Regions from separate parts of the Acidovorax sp. FG48 genome, predicted to be linked through region 2. Evidence: predicted binding sites of a transcription regulator. Region 2 holds the regulator's gene; each other region holds the start of a gene.
The links. The regulator FNR, encoded in region 2, switches genes on or off when oxygen is low (the NO sensors DNR and NnrR bind a similar motif). The targets are predictions, from matches to a motif close to TTGATNNNNATCAA.
Positions count from the first base shown of each region.

Region 1: ACODSU_RS03445 (3-hydroxybenzoate 6-monooxygenase) is a predicted target of FNR. The motif match lies at 3,058-3,071, and genes of this name have one in related genera.
Region 3: ACODSU_RS21240 (DUF2189 domain-containing protein) is a predicted target of FNR. The motif match lies at 3,427-3,440, and genes of this name have one in related genera.

Region 1 covers NZ_JBMDJH010000002.1:102,911-108,419, reverse strand. Annotated here, with positions in the region: gene ACODSU_RS03465 (DUF4384 domain-containing protein) at 1-119, shown strand, start outside; gene ACODSU_RS03460 (SEL1-like repeat protein) at 281-1,414, shown strand; gene ACODSU_RS03455 (LysR family transcriptional regulator) at 1,582-2,484, opposite strand; gene ACODSU_RS03450 (MarR family winged helix-turn-helix transcriptional regulator) at 2,489-2,971, opposite strand; gene ACODSU_RS03445 (3-hydroxybenzoate 6-monooxygenase) at 3,098-4,300, shown strand; gene ACODSU_RS03440 (cupin domain-containing protein) at 4,365-5,498, shown strand.
Region 2 covers NZ_JBMDJH010000006.1:37,087-42,595, forward strand. Annotated here, with positions in the region: gene ccoG (cytochrome c oxidase accessory protein CcoG) at 44-1,489, shown strand; gene ACODSU_RS10590 (FixH family protein) at 1,554-1,832, shown strand; gene ACODSU_RS10595 (hypothetical protein) at 1,888-2,184, shown strand; gene fnr (fumarate/nitrate reduction transcriptional regulator Fnr) at 2,286-3,008, opposite strand; gene hemN (oxygen-independent coproporphyrinogen III oxidase) at 3,198-4,580, shown strand; gene ACODSU_RS10610 (sulfite exporter TauE/SafE family protein) at 4,586-5,311, shown strand.
Region 3 covers NZ_JBMDJH010000020.1:63,666-69,174, reverse strand. Annotated here, with positions in the region: gene ACODSU_RS21255 (sensor histidine kinase) at 1-1,023, shown strand, start outside; gene ACODSU_RS21250 (tripartite tricarboxylate transporter substrate-binding protein) at 1,059-2,108, shown strand; gene ACODSU_RS21245 (DUF2788 domain-containing protein) at 2,279-2,491, opposite strand; gene ACODSU_RS21240 (DUF2189 domain-containing protein) at 2,488-3,351, opposite strand; gene ACODSU_RS21235 (HAD-IA family hydrolase) at 3,464-4,171, opposite strand; gene ACODSU_RS21230 (LacI family DNA-binding transcriptional regulator) at 4,437-5,509, opposite strand, start outside.

The DNA.
Region 1 (5,509 bases), on a different contig from region 2:
TCGCCACCGCCTGGGGTACCGATGGCTACACCGGCAATGCCGTGTACTGGCAAGTCATTCCACGCCGGGCCCTGCCCGCTGCAGCCGCCGCGCCGACGCAACCCGCCCAGCGCAAGTGAAACACCGTCGGTAAAGCACCGCGCAGGCAAACGCCATGACCACCGCCCCGGCGACTACGGCGCGCACGCACTCCACCCTTGGTGGGGCACACTCACCGCAAGGAATATGGCGCGCAGTCCACGGCGCTGTTGCGCAAGCCTCGGGTGCAGCGTGCCTGGTGATGGCGTTGGTGACTGCTGCTCCTGCGCAGGGATCGGTGCAGGCGCTTCCCACGCCCGCAGAAATCACCGACATCGATCGTTCCAACCTAAACGCCGCATCCCCCCAAGTGCCCGGGTCTGACGACCCCATACAGGAGAAGATGTTGCAAAAACTTCGCAGCACCGCGCAACGCGATGGGGTGCCGACGCGCAAGCCGCGCGCCCCCCCTGCCCCTACAACGCGATCAACGGGCGACCTGACGCCTGCCGATGCGGCGTGGCTGTTGGGATTGCTGGCGTTGCATGGCCTGGCCATGCCCGCTGACCCGGCGCAGGCTCAGCACTGGTTTGAACGTGCGCAAATGCTCAGCCACCCCCTGGCTCCTGCGGGCCTTGCGTGGTGCCAGCTCAGCGGGTGTGTGGCAGCACCCAATCCTTCAACCGCCATGCACTGGATTGCGCTGGTGGGCCGTGCCGATCCGGGGCTTGCCAAATACCTCGAATGGCATGCGGCCAAGGCATTGGCTCCATTGGCCGAGCCCCGTCTGTCCTCACCTGACCGATATCCCGGCTCAGCGGCCCCAGCGACGACCAGCCCATCGCTCCAAAAACTGTTGACGCAAGCTGTGCGGGCCGGCAACGCGCAGGCCGGCAACGAACTGGGGCTGGAATTCATCGCCAGCGGCGATCTCGAACAGGCGATGGTCCAGTTTCAATCAGCGTCTGCAAAATCCGAGGCCGCCGCCGCCAACGCCCGCCTTCTGGCCCGCCGCATCCAGAGCGGTCCCAACGCCCGCACCCGATCAGCCCGCTACAGCGCTGCAGATTGGTACGCGGAGGCCCAGCGCTACCACCGCGGCGACGGCGTACCTGCCAACTACACCGAGGCCGTGCGCCTGTACCAGGTAGCAGCCAGCAGCGGCGACCCACAGGGCCGCAAGATGCTGGAGCTGATCTTCTCCAGACCCTTGCAAGGCGGCGCCATCGACGTCGCGTGGATGCAGCAGCTCGCCGGTCTTCACATCGGCACCAACGGCTCGCCCACCGGCACGACCACCGCAGCACCCACCAGCGGCTGGCAGCGCGAGCCAAGCCCGCTGTATGACCTGGTACCGCTGCAGTGGCGGACGCCGGGGCAAGTGTTGCGCCGTTAGGTTGGCCCAAAAGCTGGGGACAAACACCCAATACCCGCCCCGACACGAGCGCCCTCGAAACCTGTCCTGGGCCATGGACTCCAGCCGCACAGGTAGCGCCCCAAAAATCAGGAAATGGAATCCAACGGGCTTGTAGTGCTATTCGAAATTGACTTATCAGCTATCAATTAAGTAGCAATCACCGCAGGCAACAGCAACCCCTGCTGAGCCGCCACCGCCTCCCGCAAAAACGCCCACGTAGCCTGCATGCGGGCTACATGTTTATTGTCACCGGGCATGGACATCCAGAAGGTGCGCTGAAACCGTGCCACCCCGGGCAGCACGGGCACCAGGGACGGGTCTTGCGCTGCCACAAAGGCGGGCAGCACGGCCAGCCCCGCCCCCACCCGGGCGGCTTCGTACTGGGCCAGGATGCTCGTGCTGCGCAGCGCGAAATGCGCGGGGCGGTGCAGCTCGTCCAGGATTTGCAGCTCCTTGCTGAACAGCAGGTCGTCCACGTAGCTGATAAAGGTGTGGCCCCGCAGGTCGTCTGGAGTGTGGATGGGGGCATGGCGCTGCAGGTAGCTGCGCGCTCCATACAGTTGCAGCACGTAGTCGGTCAGCTTCACGACCACCACCGCGCCACGCGCCGGGCGCTCCAGCGAGATGACGATGTCCGCCTCGCGGCGCGACAGGTGCACCAGGCGGGGCAGCGCCAGCAGGTCCACCACCAGGCCGGGGTGGTCCAGCGCAAACCGGGCCAGCTGGGGCGCCAGGATCAGGTTGCCGAAGCCCTCGGTGGTGCCGATGCGCACCAGGCCGTGCAGGCCTTGGCGCACGCCGGGGGCGGCGTTTTCCACCGCCAGAAAGGCGGCTTCCATGGCCTCGACCTGGGGCAGCAGCGCGCGCCCGGCCTCGGTCAGCCGGTGGCCGCCGGCCTCGCGTGCAAACAGGGCGGAGCCCACCTGCTTTTCGAGCGCCTGCAGGCGGCGCGCCACCGTGGTGTGGTCCACGGCCAGGCGGCGCGCGGCCCCCACCAACGTGCCAGCGCGGGCCAGTTCCAGAAAGTAGCGCAGGTTGTCCCAGTCCATGGCGTCACCGGGCCCGCCGTGCAGCGCGTCCGTCCAGCGGCTCGCTGGGCGCACGGCTGAGCGCGTTGTTGCCCCGCACCAGCGTGCGCAGCATGTCCATGAACACCGCGCGCTGTTCGGGCGCGAGGGGTTCGAGCATGCGCTCCTGCGCGCGCAGCATGCCGGGCTCCACCTCTTCCAGCACACGCTGGCCTTCGGGCGTGAGGGTCAGCAGACGCACGCGGCGGTCTTCGGGGTGGGCATTGCGCTGCATCAGCCCGCGCGACTCCAGCCGGTCGATCACGCTGCCAATGGTGGAGGTGTCAAAACCAATGGTGCGCGCCAGCGTGCGCTGGTCGATGCCCGGCTCGCGCCCCACGGCATACAGCGCAGCGTATTGCACAGGGGTGATGCCCGTGGCCTGCGTCTCCTCCAGAAACACGGCCACCGCAATCTGCTGCAGGCGGCGGATATGGAAACCAGGGAGGTTGTCGATCTCTACGGACATGAATCTAGGGTTTCTACCGATCTTGATGCGGGTCATTTTAGGCCCTACACTAATCATCAGTATACTTTTGATGTGTACACGGCTTATTGATCCACGTCAGTGGCACAACGGATGGAGACAGCGGCAATGACAGTTTTGAACACTCCCACAGCACCCGTCCTGGTCGCTGGCGGAGGCATCGGTGGCGTGGCAGCAGCCCTGGCCCTGGCGCGCCAGGGCTATGCGGTCAAGGTGCTGGAGCAGGCTCCGCAGCTCGGCGAGATCGGAGCGGGCATCCAGCTGGGCCCCAACGCCTTTGCCGCGTTTGACGCCCTGGGCATTGGCGAGCTGGCGCGGACCCGCGCGGTCTACACCGACGAAATGGTGATGCATGACGCGCTGGACGAACGCCTGGTCGGCCGCATCCCCACGGGCGAGGCTTTTCGCCAGCGCTTTGGCAACCCGTACGCCGTGATCCACCGCGCGGACATCCACACCTCGTTGCTGGAAGGGGCCAAAGCGCACGGCAACATCGAGACACTGACCGGCACGCGCATCGAGCGCGTGGAGCAAGCCGGCGACACCGTCACCGTATACGACCAGCACGGCGTGGCACACCAGGGCCAGGCCCTGATTGGTGCGGATGGCGTGAAGTCCGTCGTGCGGCAGCAATACGTGGGTGACGCCGCCCGCGTGTCGGGCCATGTGGTGTACCGCGCCGTGGTGGAGAAGAACGACTTCCCCGAAGACCTGCGCTGGAACGCTGCCAGCATCTGGGTCGGCCCCAACTACCACCTGGTGCACTACCCGCTGCGTGGCGGCGAGCAGTACAACGTGGTCGTGACCTTCCACAGCCGCGAACAAGAGGAATGGGGCGTGCGCGAGGGCAGCCGCGAAGAGGTGCAGAGCTACTACCGCGACTGCTGCCCACGCGCCCACCAACTGATCGACATGCCCAAGAGCTGGAAACGCTGGGCCACCGCCGACCGCGAGCCCATCGGCCAGTGGACCTTTGGCCGCGCCACCTTGCTGGGCGATGCCGCCCACCCCACCCTGCAGTACCTGGCCCAGGGCGCCTGCATGGCGCTGGAAGACGCGGTGACGCTGGGCGAGGCCCTCAAGCGCTGCCACCAAGACTTCCCCCAGGCACTGTCGCTGTACGAGCGCTCCCGCATCGCCCGCACGGCACGCGTGGTGCTGTCGGCACGCGAAATGGGCCGCATCTTCCACGCCCAGGGCGTGGAGCGCCTGGTGCGCAACGACCTCTGGAAAGGCCGCAGCCCCGAGCGTTTTTACGACGCGATGGAGTGGCTGTATGCCTGGAAGGTCGACAACTGCCTGGCCGACTGAGCCAGCCGTGCGCCCTGCCCCATCGATCTTCCCCCCTCCCCCACATTCAACCCAAGGAATTCCCATGAGCGCGATGGATCCCGTACTGTCCCCCGTTCGCCTGACCGCCGTGGCGGCCCATGGCCAGCCCGAGCCCACCCCCGCGCTGGAACAGCTGTACCGCGGCTTTGAGCAGGAAATGCTGGTGCCGCTGTGGACGCAGATCGGCGACCTGATGCCCCCGCATCCGCAGAGCAAGGCCAGCGCCCACCTGTGGCGGTGGGACCGGCTGGTGCCGCTGGCCGATGAAGCCGGCCGCATCGTGCCCGTGGGGCGCGGGGGCGAGCGCCGGGCCATCGCCCTGGCCAACCCATCCCTGGGCGGCAGACCATTTGCCACACCCACGCTGTGGGCGGCCATCCAGTACCTGATGCCAGGCGAGGACGCGCCCGAACACCGCCACACACAGCACGCGTTCCGCTTCATCGTGGAGGGCGAAGGTGTGTGGACCGTGGTCAACGGCGACTCGGTGCGCATGTCGCGCGGCGACTTCCTGCCCCAGGGCGGGTGGAACTGGCACGCCCACCACAACGCGGCCGACAAGCCCATGGCCTGGATCGACGGGCTGGACATTCCGTTCGCCTACTTCACCGAGTCCCAGTTCTTCGAGGTGGGGCGCGACGCCATCAGCCCGGCAGAGCGGATCACGCCCATGCTCTCACGCTCCGAACGACTGTGGGCGCATCCGGGCCTGCGCCCGGTGTCGCAACTGCAGGACCAGCCCGTCACCCCCATGCTGGCCTACCGCTGGGTGGACACCGACAAGGCCCTCAACGAACAACTGGCGCTGGAAGCCGAGGGCCACCCCGCCACGCTGAGCCCCGGCCACGCTGCCGTGCGCTACACCAACCCCACCAATGGCCGCGACGTGCTGCCCACCATCCGCTGCGAGATGCACCGCGTGCGCAGCGGCGCCACCACCCGCACGCGCCGCGAGGTGGGTTCGTCCGTGTTCCAGGTGTTTGACGGCCAGGGCACCGTGAAGGTGGGAGACCACCAGTGGCAGGTGCGCCGTGGGGACATGTTTGTGGTGCCGTCCTGGCAACCCTTCACGGCCCAGTGCGATGCCAGCCAGCCCTCGCTGGATCTGTTCCGCTTCAGCGACACACCGATTTTTGAGGCCGTGCATGCCTGGCGCGAGCAGGTAGAGCCCGCGTAACCACAACCCCG
Region 2 (5,509 bases):
AGGCACCCCTCTTACGCCTTATCTCCGTTCACAAAGCGACACCATGAGCACACCCAGCGAGCCGGCTCGCAAGGTCATCCCGATTACGCCAGTCGCGGCAGATGCGTCTTCTGCGGGCGAGATCATCTCGCTGTACGAAGCGCAAAAGAAGATCTACCCGCGCTCCATCAGCGGCCTGTTTGCGCGCTGGCGCTGGGGCATGGTGTTTCTCACACAGCTGGTGTTTTACGGGTTGCCGTGGTTTGAGTGGGGCCAGCGCCAGATGGTGCTGTTTGACCTGGGGGCTCGCAGGTTCTACATCTTTGGCCTGGTGCTGTATCCGCAGGATTTCATCTACCTCACCGGCCTTCTGATCATTTCGGCGTTGTCGCTGTTCCTGTTCACCGCAGTGGCCGGGCGTCTGTGGTGTGGCTTTGCGTGCCCGCAGACGGTGTACACCGAAATGTTCATGTGGATCGAGCACAAGATCGAAGGCGATCGCAGTGCCCGGCTCCGCCTGGACAACGGCCCCTGGACGTTCGAGAAGATCCGCAAGAAGTTTTTCAAGCAAGTGGTGTGGATCGCGGTGGCCCTGTGGACCGGGTTTACTTTTGTGGGGTACTTCGTCCCCATTCGAGAGCTGGGCAGCGAGCTGCTGGCGTTCCAGGGCAGCTGGCAGATTTTCTGGGTGCTGTTCTACGGTTTTGCCACCTATGGCAATGCGGGCTTCATGCGCGAGCAGGTCTGCAAGTACATGTGCCCTTATGCGCGCTTTCAAAGCGCGATGTTTGATAAAGATACGCTGATCGTTACCTACGACCCTGAACGTGGCGAGCAGCGTGGTCCGCGCAAGAAGAACATCGACTACAAAGCCCAGGGGCTGGGCGATTGCATTGACTGCTCGCTGTGTGTGCAGGTCTGTCCCGTGGGCATCGACATCCGCAAGGGCTTGCAGTACGAATGCATCGGCTGTGGCCTGTGTGTGGACGCCTGCAACACCGTGATGGACAAGATGCAGTACCCGCGTGGGCTCATCCGCTATTCGACCCAGAACGGCGTGGCCAAGCACTGGACCCAGTCGCAGATGTTGCGCCGCGTGCTGCGCCCCCGCGTGCTGATCTACAGCGCTGTGCTGGTCACCCTTTGCGTGGCCATGTTGGCCAGCCTGGTGGTGCGCACGCCGCTGAAGGTGGATGTGGTGCGGGACCGCGCTGCGCTCTCGCGCATCGTGGCAGGTGGCAAGCTGGAGAACATTTACCGGCTGCAGATCATGAATGCCACCGAGGGCGAGCAGCGTTATCGCATCAGTGCGCGGGGCCTGGAGGGGCTCGAAGTGGCTTCCGAGGCTGAAGTGGACATTGGCGCGGCAGAGTCTCGCTGGGTGGCCGTGCGGTTGCAGATTCCTTATGGTTCCGCCACGCCCGGATCGCACGCCGTTCAGTTTGATGTGCAGGCCGTAGGAGCAGCGGCCCATGTCACGGAGAAATCCGTGTTCCTTGTACCGCGCTGAGCGGTATTCCGGTGGGGCCCTTCAGGGCCGCACTTTGACCGATATTGTTGAGGAGTAAAGCACCATGTCTTCAAACCCTGCCATTGCAACCCCGGCGGCAACCGTACCCTGGTGGAAGTTTGGCCATGTGTGGCTGGTGATTGCCGGGCCTCTGATCGTGATCGTGGCGGGCTTTGTGACGCTGTGGCTGGCGATTTCGCGGCCCGACCCCGTGGTGGCGGAGGACTACTACCGCCAAGGCATCGAAATCAACAAGGCACTGGTGGCGCCGGAAAAGAGTCTGGCGCCGGCCCTCAAGGCCCGCAACCATGCGGCCACCCCTGTGCAAGACCAACCACGCTGAAACCCCAGGGTCGCACACCCTGGCGACCCCGGCAGCACCAGGAGACAGAACCTATATGTGGACGCAACGCCTGATGTGGATTGCATGGCCCGCCTTTTTGATGGCGGGTGTGCTGGAGATGCTGGTTTTTGCCATGGTGGACCCCCAGGACCTGCACTGGTTCGGGCAGCCTCTGGCGCTGTCGAGGCAGGGGGTGTACACCCTCGCATTTTTTGTGTTCTGGGCCATCACCATGGCCACCAGCGCATTGACCACGCTACTGTCCATGTCCCCGTTTGAGGTCAACCGCTGTCCCGTGCCCGACGGGGAGCGCCCTGACGATTGCCGCAAGACATCGTCGTCTTGCTCCTGAGCCTTTTTCGCCGGTTCATGCGGACATGCGCTGCATGCCGTTTTAAAAGGGACCGGCGGACTTTGGTACGGCCCCGACTCTCAGCCGACGAGGGGCCGTAATCAGTGGCAGGTCTGCTGGCTGTTCACAATGCGTCGCAGGGCATCGGTGTCGAGGATGCGCACATGGCGCTGTTTGACTTCCACGATGCCTTCTTCCACAAACTTGGAGAAGGTGCGGCTCACTGTTTCAAGTTTGAGGCCCAGGTAGCTTCCGATCTCTTCGCGCGTCATGCGCAGCACCAGTTCTGATTGCGAGAAACCCCGTGCATGCAGGCGCTGCACCAGGTTGAGCAAGAAGGCCGCCAGGCGCTCCTCGGCACGCATGCTGCCCAGCAGCAGCATCACACCATGTTCGCGCACGATCTCGCGGCTCATGATCTTGTGCACGTGGTGCTGCAGGGCCGTGACTTCGCGGGAGAGTTCTTCGATGCGGTCGAAAGGCATGACGCAGACCTCGGCATCTTCCAGGGCCACTGCGTCACAGGTGTGGTGGTCATTCACGATGCCGTCCAGCCCGATGATCTCGCCCGCCATCTGGAAGCCCGTGACCTGGTCGCGACCGTCTTCGGTGGCTACACAGGTCTTGAAAAAACCGGTGCGGATGGCATACAGGGACGTGAAGGACTCGCCATTGCGAAACAGCGTGCCGCCGCGCTTGACCTTGCGGCGGACAGCAACGACCTCGTCAATGCGCTGCAGTTGCTCTTCGTTCAAGCCCACGGGCATGCACAGCTCGCGAAGGTTGCAGTTGGAGCAGGCGACTTTGATGGTGAGCGGGTTCATAGACACATGGGCTTGGGTTAGCGGTCAAGCATATCGCGCTTGCCGTACACGAACCTGAATACAGAGCGCGGGCAAGCGGCTGACCTTCATCAAATTGTCGCTGTATCGCTTGCGGGTTCACTTGATGCAGGTCAAGGACATGTCCCAGAGCCTACGGCACAGTCAAGGTGTACGCAAGGAAATTTCCCCATGACTGCTGTTTCGCCAGACCTTCTGCGCCGCTTTGACGTGCCAGGGCCCCGCTATACATCCTATCCAACGGCCGACCGTTTCGTGGAGGCGTTTGGTCAGGAAGACTATGTGCTGGCGCTGCAACAGCGCCGCTCGGGCACGCTGGCCAAGGCCATGCCGCTGTCCCTGTACGTGCACATCCCGTTTTGCGAATCCCTGTGTTACTACTGCGCCTGCAACAAGATCATCACCAAGCACCATGACCGCGCCGAGGTCTACTTGCGCTACCTGAGCCGCGAGATCGACCTGCACACCGCGCACTGTGGCGTAGGACAGGTGGTGAGTCAACTGCACCTGGGGGGAGGCACACCCACCTTCCTCTCCGATTCGGGCCTGAGAGAGCTGATGGCCATGCTCAAGCGCAGCTTCACGCTCGCGCCTGGGGGGGAATACTCGATCGAGGTGGACCCCCGCACCGTTAATGCAGAGCGTCTTGCACTGTTGGCTGAGCTGGGTTTTAACCGGCTGAGTTTTGGCGTACAGGACTTTGATGCCGAAGTGCAGAAGGCTGTGCACCGCATCCAGCCTGCCGAGCAGGTGTTTGCGCTGGTCGAATCTGCGCGTTCGTTGGGCTTTGACTCGGTGAATGTGGATTTGATCTACGGCCTGCCGCGCCAGACGCCCGAGTCTTTTGACCGCACGCTGGCCCAGGTGGCACAACTGCGGCCTGACCGCATCGCGCTGTATGCCTACGCGCACCTGCCAGAGCGTTTCAAGCCACAGCGCCGCATCATCTCTGCGGAGTTGCCCACGGGCGCGAGCAAGCTTTCCATGTTGTCGCGCTCGCTCGATGCCTTCATGGATGCTGGATACGTGTACGTGGGCATGGACCACTTTGCGCTGCCCACCGACGCCCTGGCCGTGGCCAAGCGCCAGGGGCGCCTGCACCGCAACTTCCAGGGCTATAGCACGCAGCCGGACTGCGATTTGATCGGCTTGGGCGTATCGGCCATTGGCCGTGTGGGGGCAACCTACAGCCAGAACTCCAAGACGCTGGATGAGTACTACGACTTCCTGGACCAAGGGCGGTTGCCCGTAGTGCGCGGGTTGGCGCTCACGCGCGACGACCTGGTACGCCGTGCGGCCATCATGGCCCTGATGTGCCAAGGGGAACTGCTGTTCGAGCCGATGGAGCAGGCGTGGCTGATCGACTTCCGTCAGTATTTCGCGGCGGAGTTGGCCCAATTGGAGGGCATGCAGGAGCAAGGGCTGGTGCGCGTTGGGCCTGAGGGCATTGAAGTGACCGCGACCGGTTGGTTCTTCGTGCGGGGCATCGCCATGGTTTTTGACCGCTATCTGCAGGCAGACCGCAACCGCGCCCGGTTTTCGCGCATCATCTGATACCTATGCTTGCCACGGTCGGCTGGACTGCTTTGCTCATGGGACTCGCTGGCGGGTCCCACTGCCTGGCCATGTGCTCCGCGCCTTGCGGAGCACTCGTGGGGCAGGGCGGCGCGCCACCGGCGGAGGACAGTGCTGAGCAGGTGGTGCGCTGGGCGCCGCGTGGCGGTGCGCTCCAGCGTACCGTGGCCTTTCATTTGGGGCGCCTGGTGGGATATGCCAGTGCCGGTGCATTGGCGGCCTTGGCCATGGACAGTCTGGCATGGCTGACCCAGCAGACCACCGCGTTGCGTCCCGCCTGGACGCTGATGCACGTGGCAGTCATGGCCTGGGGGCTCATGATGATGGTGCAGTCCCGGCAGCCTGCCTGGGTGGAGCAGGCGGGCCGCTCCGTATGGGCGCGTGTTCGACCGCTGGTCGGGGCGCCAGGCGGCGTGATGGCGGCCGGGGTTCTGTGGGCCCTGATGCCTTGCGGGTTGCTCTACTCGGCCCTGTTGGTCGCGGCGCTCAGTGGAGGGGCGCTGGAGGGGGCCCTGACCATGGCCCTGTTTGCCGTGGGCAGCGGGGTCTGGCTGGTGGGTGGCCCCTGGGCTTGGAGCAGCCTTCGCAACCGCCTGAATCTCGCACGGGCTCAGTGGGGCACGAGGGCCGCAGGCGCCATGCTGTGCGCGGTCGCTGCCTGGGCGTTGTGGATGGATCTCATTTACAAGCCATCGCTCTGGTGCCGCTGAGCGGGCGGCGCTGATTTGTCCTGTCACCGCCAATCGCCCGCTGGTTCCAAGCGGGGCGATGCCTCAGCCCAAGGTATTGCGGTGCTCCAGTCAGGCCCGATTTCTGCCAAGTGTTGCCGGATCGCCGCGCGGTCTGCCGGTTCTTCGCCACGTCACTGGAACTGGTGATAATCTGCGTAACTATTGGTGGCATTGATG
Region 3 (5,509 bases), on a different contig from region 2:
GACGCCACCTACTTTGGCGAATCCGTGCGGCTGGCCGCCTACCGCCGCGCGCTGGACCGCGCAGAACCCGCATCCACCGTGCTGGTGCAGGTGGCCGAAAGCACCCGGTCGCGGCAGGACTTCACCGACCGCTTTGTGCGCCGCGCGGTGCAGCGCGATGCGCTGGTGCTGGCCCTCATGGTGCTGGGCACTGCGGCGCTGCTGGCCGTGGCGCTGCGCCCGCTGGCGCGGCTGGCGCGCGAAGTGCAGGCCCGCAGCAGCGACGACATGACCCCGCTGGCATCCAACGACCTGCCCGCCGACATCCGCCCGCTGGTGGACGCGGTCAACCAGCAGATGGCGCGCACACAAGACCTGGTGGCGCAGCAGCGACAGTTTCTGGACGACGCCTCGCACCAGCTGCGCACCCACCTCACCACGCTGCAGATGCAGATCGACTACGCGCGCCGCGAGGGCGACAGCACGCAGGTGCAGCACACGCTGGCCGCCATCGGGGGCGAAATCGCCCGCGCCACGCGCAGCACACAGCAACTGCTGGCACTGGGCCGCAGCGACACAGCGGCGGTGGAGCTGACCCCGTTCGACCTGGCCCCGCTGCTGCGCACGGTGGCGCTGGAGCTGCTGCCCCAGGCGCGCGCCAAGCAGATCGACTTTGGCATACATACGCCCGCCGCTGGCATCGAGGCCGTGGGCGACAGCGGCCTGCTGCGCGAGGCCCTGACCAATCTGGCCGCCAACGCCATCGCCTACACCCCTGCGCAGGGCACCGTCACGGTGTCGGCCGCGGGTGACAGCCTGGGCTGGAGCATCAGCGTGGAGGACAACGGTCCCGGCCTGCCCGCCGAGGAGCGCGACGCCCTGGGCCAGCGCTACCGGCGCGGCTCGCAGGCCACGGCGGGCGGGTCGGGCCTGGGGCTGGCGATTGCACGGTCGATTGCCGAGCGGCACCGGGGCAGCCTGCGGCTGCAGGCACGCGCCGAGGGGCCGGGGCTTCTGGCGATACTCTGGTGGCCCCGCGCCTGACGCAGCCCGCTGAACCACTGAACGTTGCACACCCCATGCCGCAGCCCTTGCCCGCCACGGACCGCCTGCTGACCGCGCCTTGCAGCCGCCGCCAGCTGCTGCAGACGCTCGCGGCCGCCGCCAGCGCTGGCGCGGGCTTGGCTCCCTTATCAGCAGCGGCCGACGCATCCCGTGAACCGGCAGAGTGCATTGCGCCCTCACGCCCCGGCGGTGGATTTGACCTGACCTGTGGCTTGGCCTCCCAGGCGCTGCAGGCCGTGCGCCCCGGCCGCACGCCGCTGCGCACCCGCTACCTGCCCGGCGGCATTGGTGCAGTGGCGTTTGACCAGGTGGCCACGGGCCGCCTGGGAGGGCCCGGCACGCTGGTGGCGTTCTCCAGCGGCTCGCTGCTCAACCTGGCGCAGGGCCGCTTCGGCCCCCACCCGGTGAGCGCCGTGCGCTGGATTGCAACGCTGGGCAACGACTACGGCGTGGTGGCGGTGCACCGCGACGCCCCCTACCAGCGCTTGCAAGACGTGGTCACCGCGTTGCAAAAAGATTCGGGCCGCGTGGTGTTTGGCGCCGGCGGCACGCTGGGCAGCCAGGACTGGGTGAAGGCTGCGCTGCTGGTGCGCGCAGCGGGGCAAGACCACAAGCGCATGCGCTTTGTGTCGTTTGAGGGCGGTGGCGAAGCGCTCAAGGCGCTGGGCGGCCGGCACATCGACATCTTCACCGGCGACGCCGCTGAGGCCACCCGTGCCGCTGCCGAAGGCCTGCCGGTGCGCATCCTGGCGGTGCTGGCCCCCGCGCGGTTGCCCGGCACCCTGGCCGCCCTGCCCACCGCACGCGAGCAGGGCATTGACCTGCAATGGACCACCGTGCGCGGCCTCTACATGGCTGCCAGCGTGCCGGACGCGGCTGCCCACGCCTGGACGACCGCCCTGCAGGAAGCCCAGGCGGCGCCCGGATATGCCGCGTTGTGCGCCCGCCATGGGCTGTACCCCTTCGCGCTGAGTGGCCCAGCCCTGGACGACTATGTGCAGCGCAGCCTGGCCGACTATCGCCGCCTGGCGCAGGATCTGGGGCTGCGGTCCTGGCCGCGTTGAAGCGGCCAGCGGGCCGGGTCGGCCGATGCCCATGAGTCCAGCCCCAATGAACGAACTGCCTGCAACGCAGTCATCCACCCAGCCGACACATACTGACTGGGAATCAGCGGCTTATGCCCAAAGAACAGCCCATGTGACATGGGATCGGACCAGACTGTGAAGATGCCTGATCACTTCTCCAGCCACCACTGAATCACCACCTTGGCCAGAAACCCCAAAAAGCCCACGCCCAGGCCCAGGAAGATCACGAACGTGCCAAAGCGCCCGGCCTTCGATTCCCAAGCCAGCTGCCCGATGATGAACAGCATGTAGGCAATGAACGCCCCCACCCCGTAGGTGAGGAAGAAGCCCGAGATCTGCGCCTCGGTAAATCCAAAAATCACGATGTCCCTCCTGGCCGACGCATAGAGGCATTCGGTACAGCGGGGGCCACCAAGTCACGCTCGGGCAGGCTGGATGCATCCACTAGGTCGCGGTAGGCATGCCAGCTGGCGTGGCCCAGCATGGGCATCACAGCGATCAGGCCCAGCAGCAGCGAGCCCAGGCCCAGCAAGGTAAAGCCCAGAATGATGGCGGCCCAAAATGCCATCGGCAGCGGGTTGGTGATGACCGCCTGCCAGCCGGTGAGAACGGCCTGCAGCAGCGTGGCGCGGCGGTCCAGCAGCAGCGGCATGGCCACCACGCTGGACGCAAAAATGGGCGCGGCCATCAGGCTGCCCAGCGCCAGCCAGATTTCAAACAACCAGCCGTCACGCGCCATGACCACATGGCGCAGAAAATCGAGCGGCGTCTCGATGGGCACGGGCGCCAGCAAGGTGATGAGCGCCGCCGAGGTCATGACCCAGCCCGAGGCGGCCAGCGCCAGCAGGGCCCCGAACTGCAGCATGCACCAGTAGTCGCTGCCCCATTTGTTCACATGGCTGTTCTGCCAGTTGAGCCAGGTCTTGAGCACCACGCCCAGGTTGGCGGCCTCGCCACGCTCCAGCGCGCGGCTCAGCGCGTACAGGCTGGTGGCCAGCACCGGTGCCACCACCAGAAACCCCGACAGCGCACCCGCCAGCAGCCAGAAGCGGTGGTGTGCCACCGCAAAGATGGCGGCGCCAAATAGGGTGAGCGCCAGGCCATGCGCAAAACTGATCCAGCCCGCCCGTGCCATGTCGCGCCAGGCCAGCACCAGCCAGGTCATGGGCTGCATCAGGCCGATGGTGCGGATGGCAGGTAATGGTGGGGGAGTACGGGGCATGGTAAGAGGGGTCGCTGAGCGACGATGGAGTGTGACCTGATCGGGCCGCAGCTTCAACCGCCGCGCGCCCAAACCTTGACCTGAGGCAAGAAACCGAACCCTGTAGAACCCGTCAGGCCAACAGCCGGCAAAGCGCGGTAAGGCTGTCCACCGTGGCATGGGGCGGTGTGTCGTCGTGCGGCCAGGGGTGGTTGGCACTGTTGATCCACACCGCCTGCATGCCCGCGTTCAGCGCGCCCTGCGCATCCAGCGTGGCGTCGTCGCCCACGTGCAGCACCTCGTGGGGCAGCACATCCACAGCCGTGGCGGCCGCATGGAAGATGCGCACATCGGGTTTGGCGATGCCAAAGTCCGACGCGCTGATGCTGTGGCGAAAGTAGTGGCCGATGCCGATGCGGTGGATATCGGCATTGCCGTTGGACACCGCCACCACCGGGTAGCGCGCTGACAAGAAAGCCAGCGTGTCGTGCGCATCGTCAAACAGCTCCACCCGCTGCCGCTCGGCAAAGAACAAATCAAACGCCGGTTCGGCCAGCGCGGGCTCGTCACCGGCCTGCGTCAGCGCCAGCCGGATGGACTCGCGCCGCAGCGCGCTCAGGTCGCCCTTCAGGTCGGGGCGCAGGGTCACCATCTGGTTGCGGATCGCGCGCAGCGCCTCAGTGTCCGAGAACAATGCTGCCGTGGCGGGCGCGTGGTGGGTCAGCCAGTCCAGCAGCACACTTTCGGCCCGCGTGATGGTGGGCCAGATGGGCCAGAGCGTGTCGTCCAGATCAATGGAGATGGCGCGGATGCGGGAGGTGTCCAGAGAGGGGTTTGGCACAGGGCGCACCTGAAGGATGAAGGCGAAAAAAGAGGCCCTGGCGATGCACCGGGGCGAGGGCCACAAAGCATACCGCAGGCCCTAGGGACCCTCTGCACAAATCAGCGCGCCGTGTGCATCAGCGGGCTCGGGCGGTCTGCCGCGTTGCAAATACTCGCAATAGCTACGGCTATTGCTGCGTTTTGCGCCTTGCAGCCCCTCCCGATCCGCTGCGCCCACTTGGCCAGCGAGATTCGTGCAGAGGGTCCCCGGGGATGCAGCGCGTTCAGTCTGCGGATGCAGCGCCCGCAGGCCCCAACGACGATCCGCGCACCACCAGCAAGCCCGGCAGCAGGCTCTCGCGTGCAGGGCCTTCCAGGCCGTTGATGCGCTCCAGCAGGCACTGCGCGGCGCGTTGCCCGATGGCATCGGTGGGCTGTGCCACAGCGCTCAGGCCGGGCCGGATCAGCGACGCCCACTCAGGGTCGTCAAAGCCCACAAAGCCCAGCTGTTGTCCAAAAGTCCACCCCATGCGCGAGACGGCTGCAGCCACCCGCAGCGTGACCACTGAATTGCCCGCCACCACAGCGCAGCGCTCGCCGGGCCGGGCCTGCCGAAGCAGATCGGTGAGTGCCTGGTCCAGCACCTCATCGCCCTGCTCCGCCGCTAGCTCCAGCACCGTGCCGCGCACCGCCGAGCGTTTGGACGACACCAGCGCACGGAAGGCCTCTGTGCGCTCGATGCGGGAACTCACGCCCAGCAAGGGCTGGGTGATGTAGAGCAGACGCTGCCAGCCTTGCTGCTGCAGGTGGGCACAGGCTTCGCGCATGGCGCCCTGGTTGTCCAGCGAGACGAAGTCTGCGGCCAGCCCGGCGTGGCGCCGATCCACCAGCACGGCGGGTTTGCCGTGCAAGGTGTTCACATCCGCCTGCCCCTCGCCCTGCCCCAGGGTGTTGAGGATGAAACCGTCCACCTGGTAGCTGGCCAGCGCGTCGATGGCCGCGCGCTCGCGCTCGCGGTCATTGCCCAGGTTGAACAGCATGACCAGGTAGCCCGCGTCCTGGCAGGCTTTCTCGGCGCCCCGCAACACGGCCACCGAATAGGGGTTGGTGATGTCGGCCACCACCAGGCCAATCAGGCGCGAGCGGCCGTGGCTCAGCGCCTGGGCCATGGGGCTGGGCACGTAGGCCAGCTTGGCGATGGCGGCCTCAACCCGCGCCGCAATGTCGGGGCTGAGCAGGCGTTCACGGTGGTTGAAGTAGCGCGACACCGTGGCCTTGGACACCCCGGCCTCAGCCGCCACATCGGCAATGGTGGGGCGGGCGCGGGGCGTGGCGGAGGATGCGGGTGTCGGCGGGC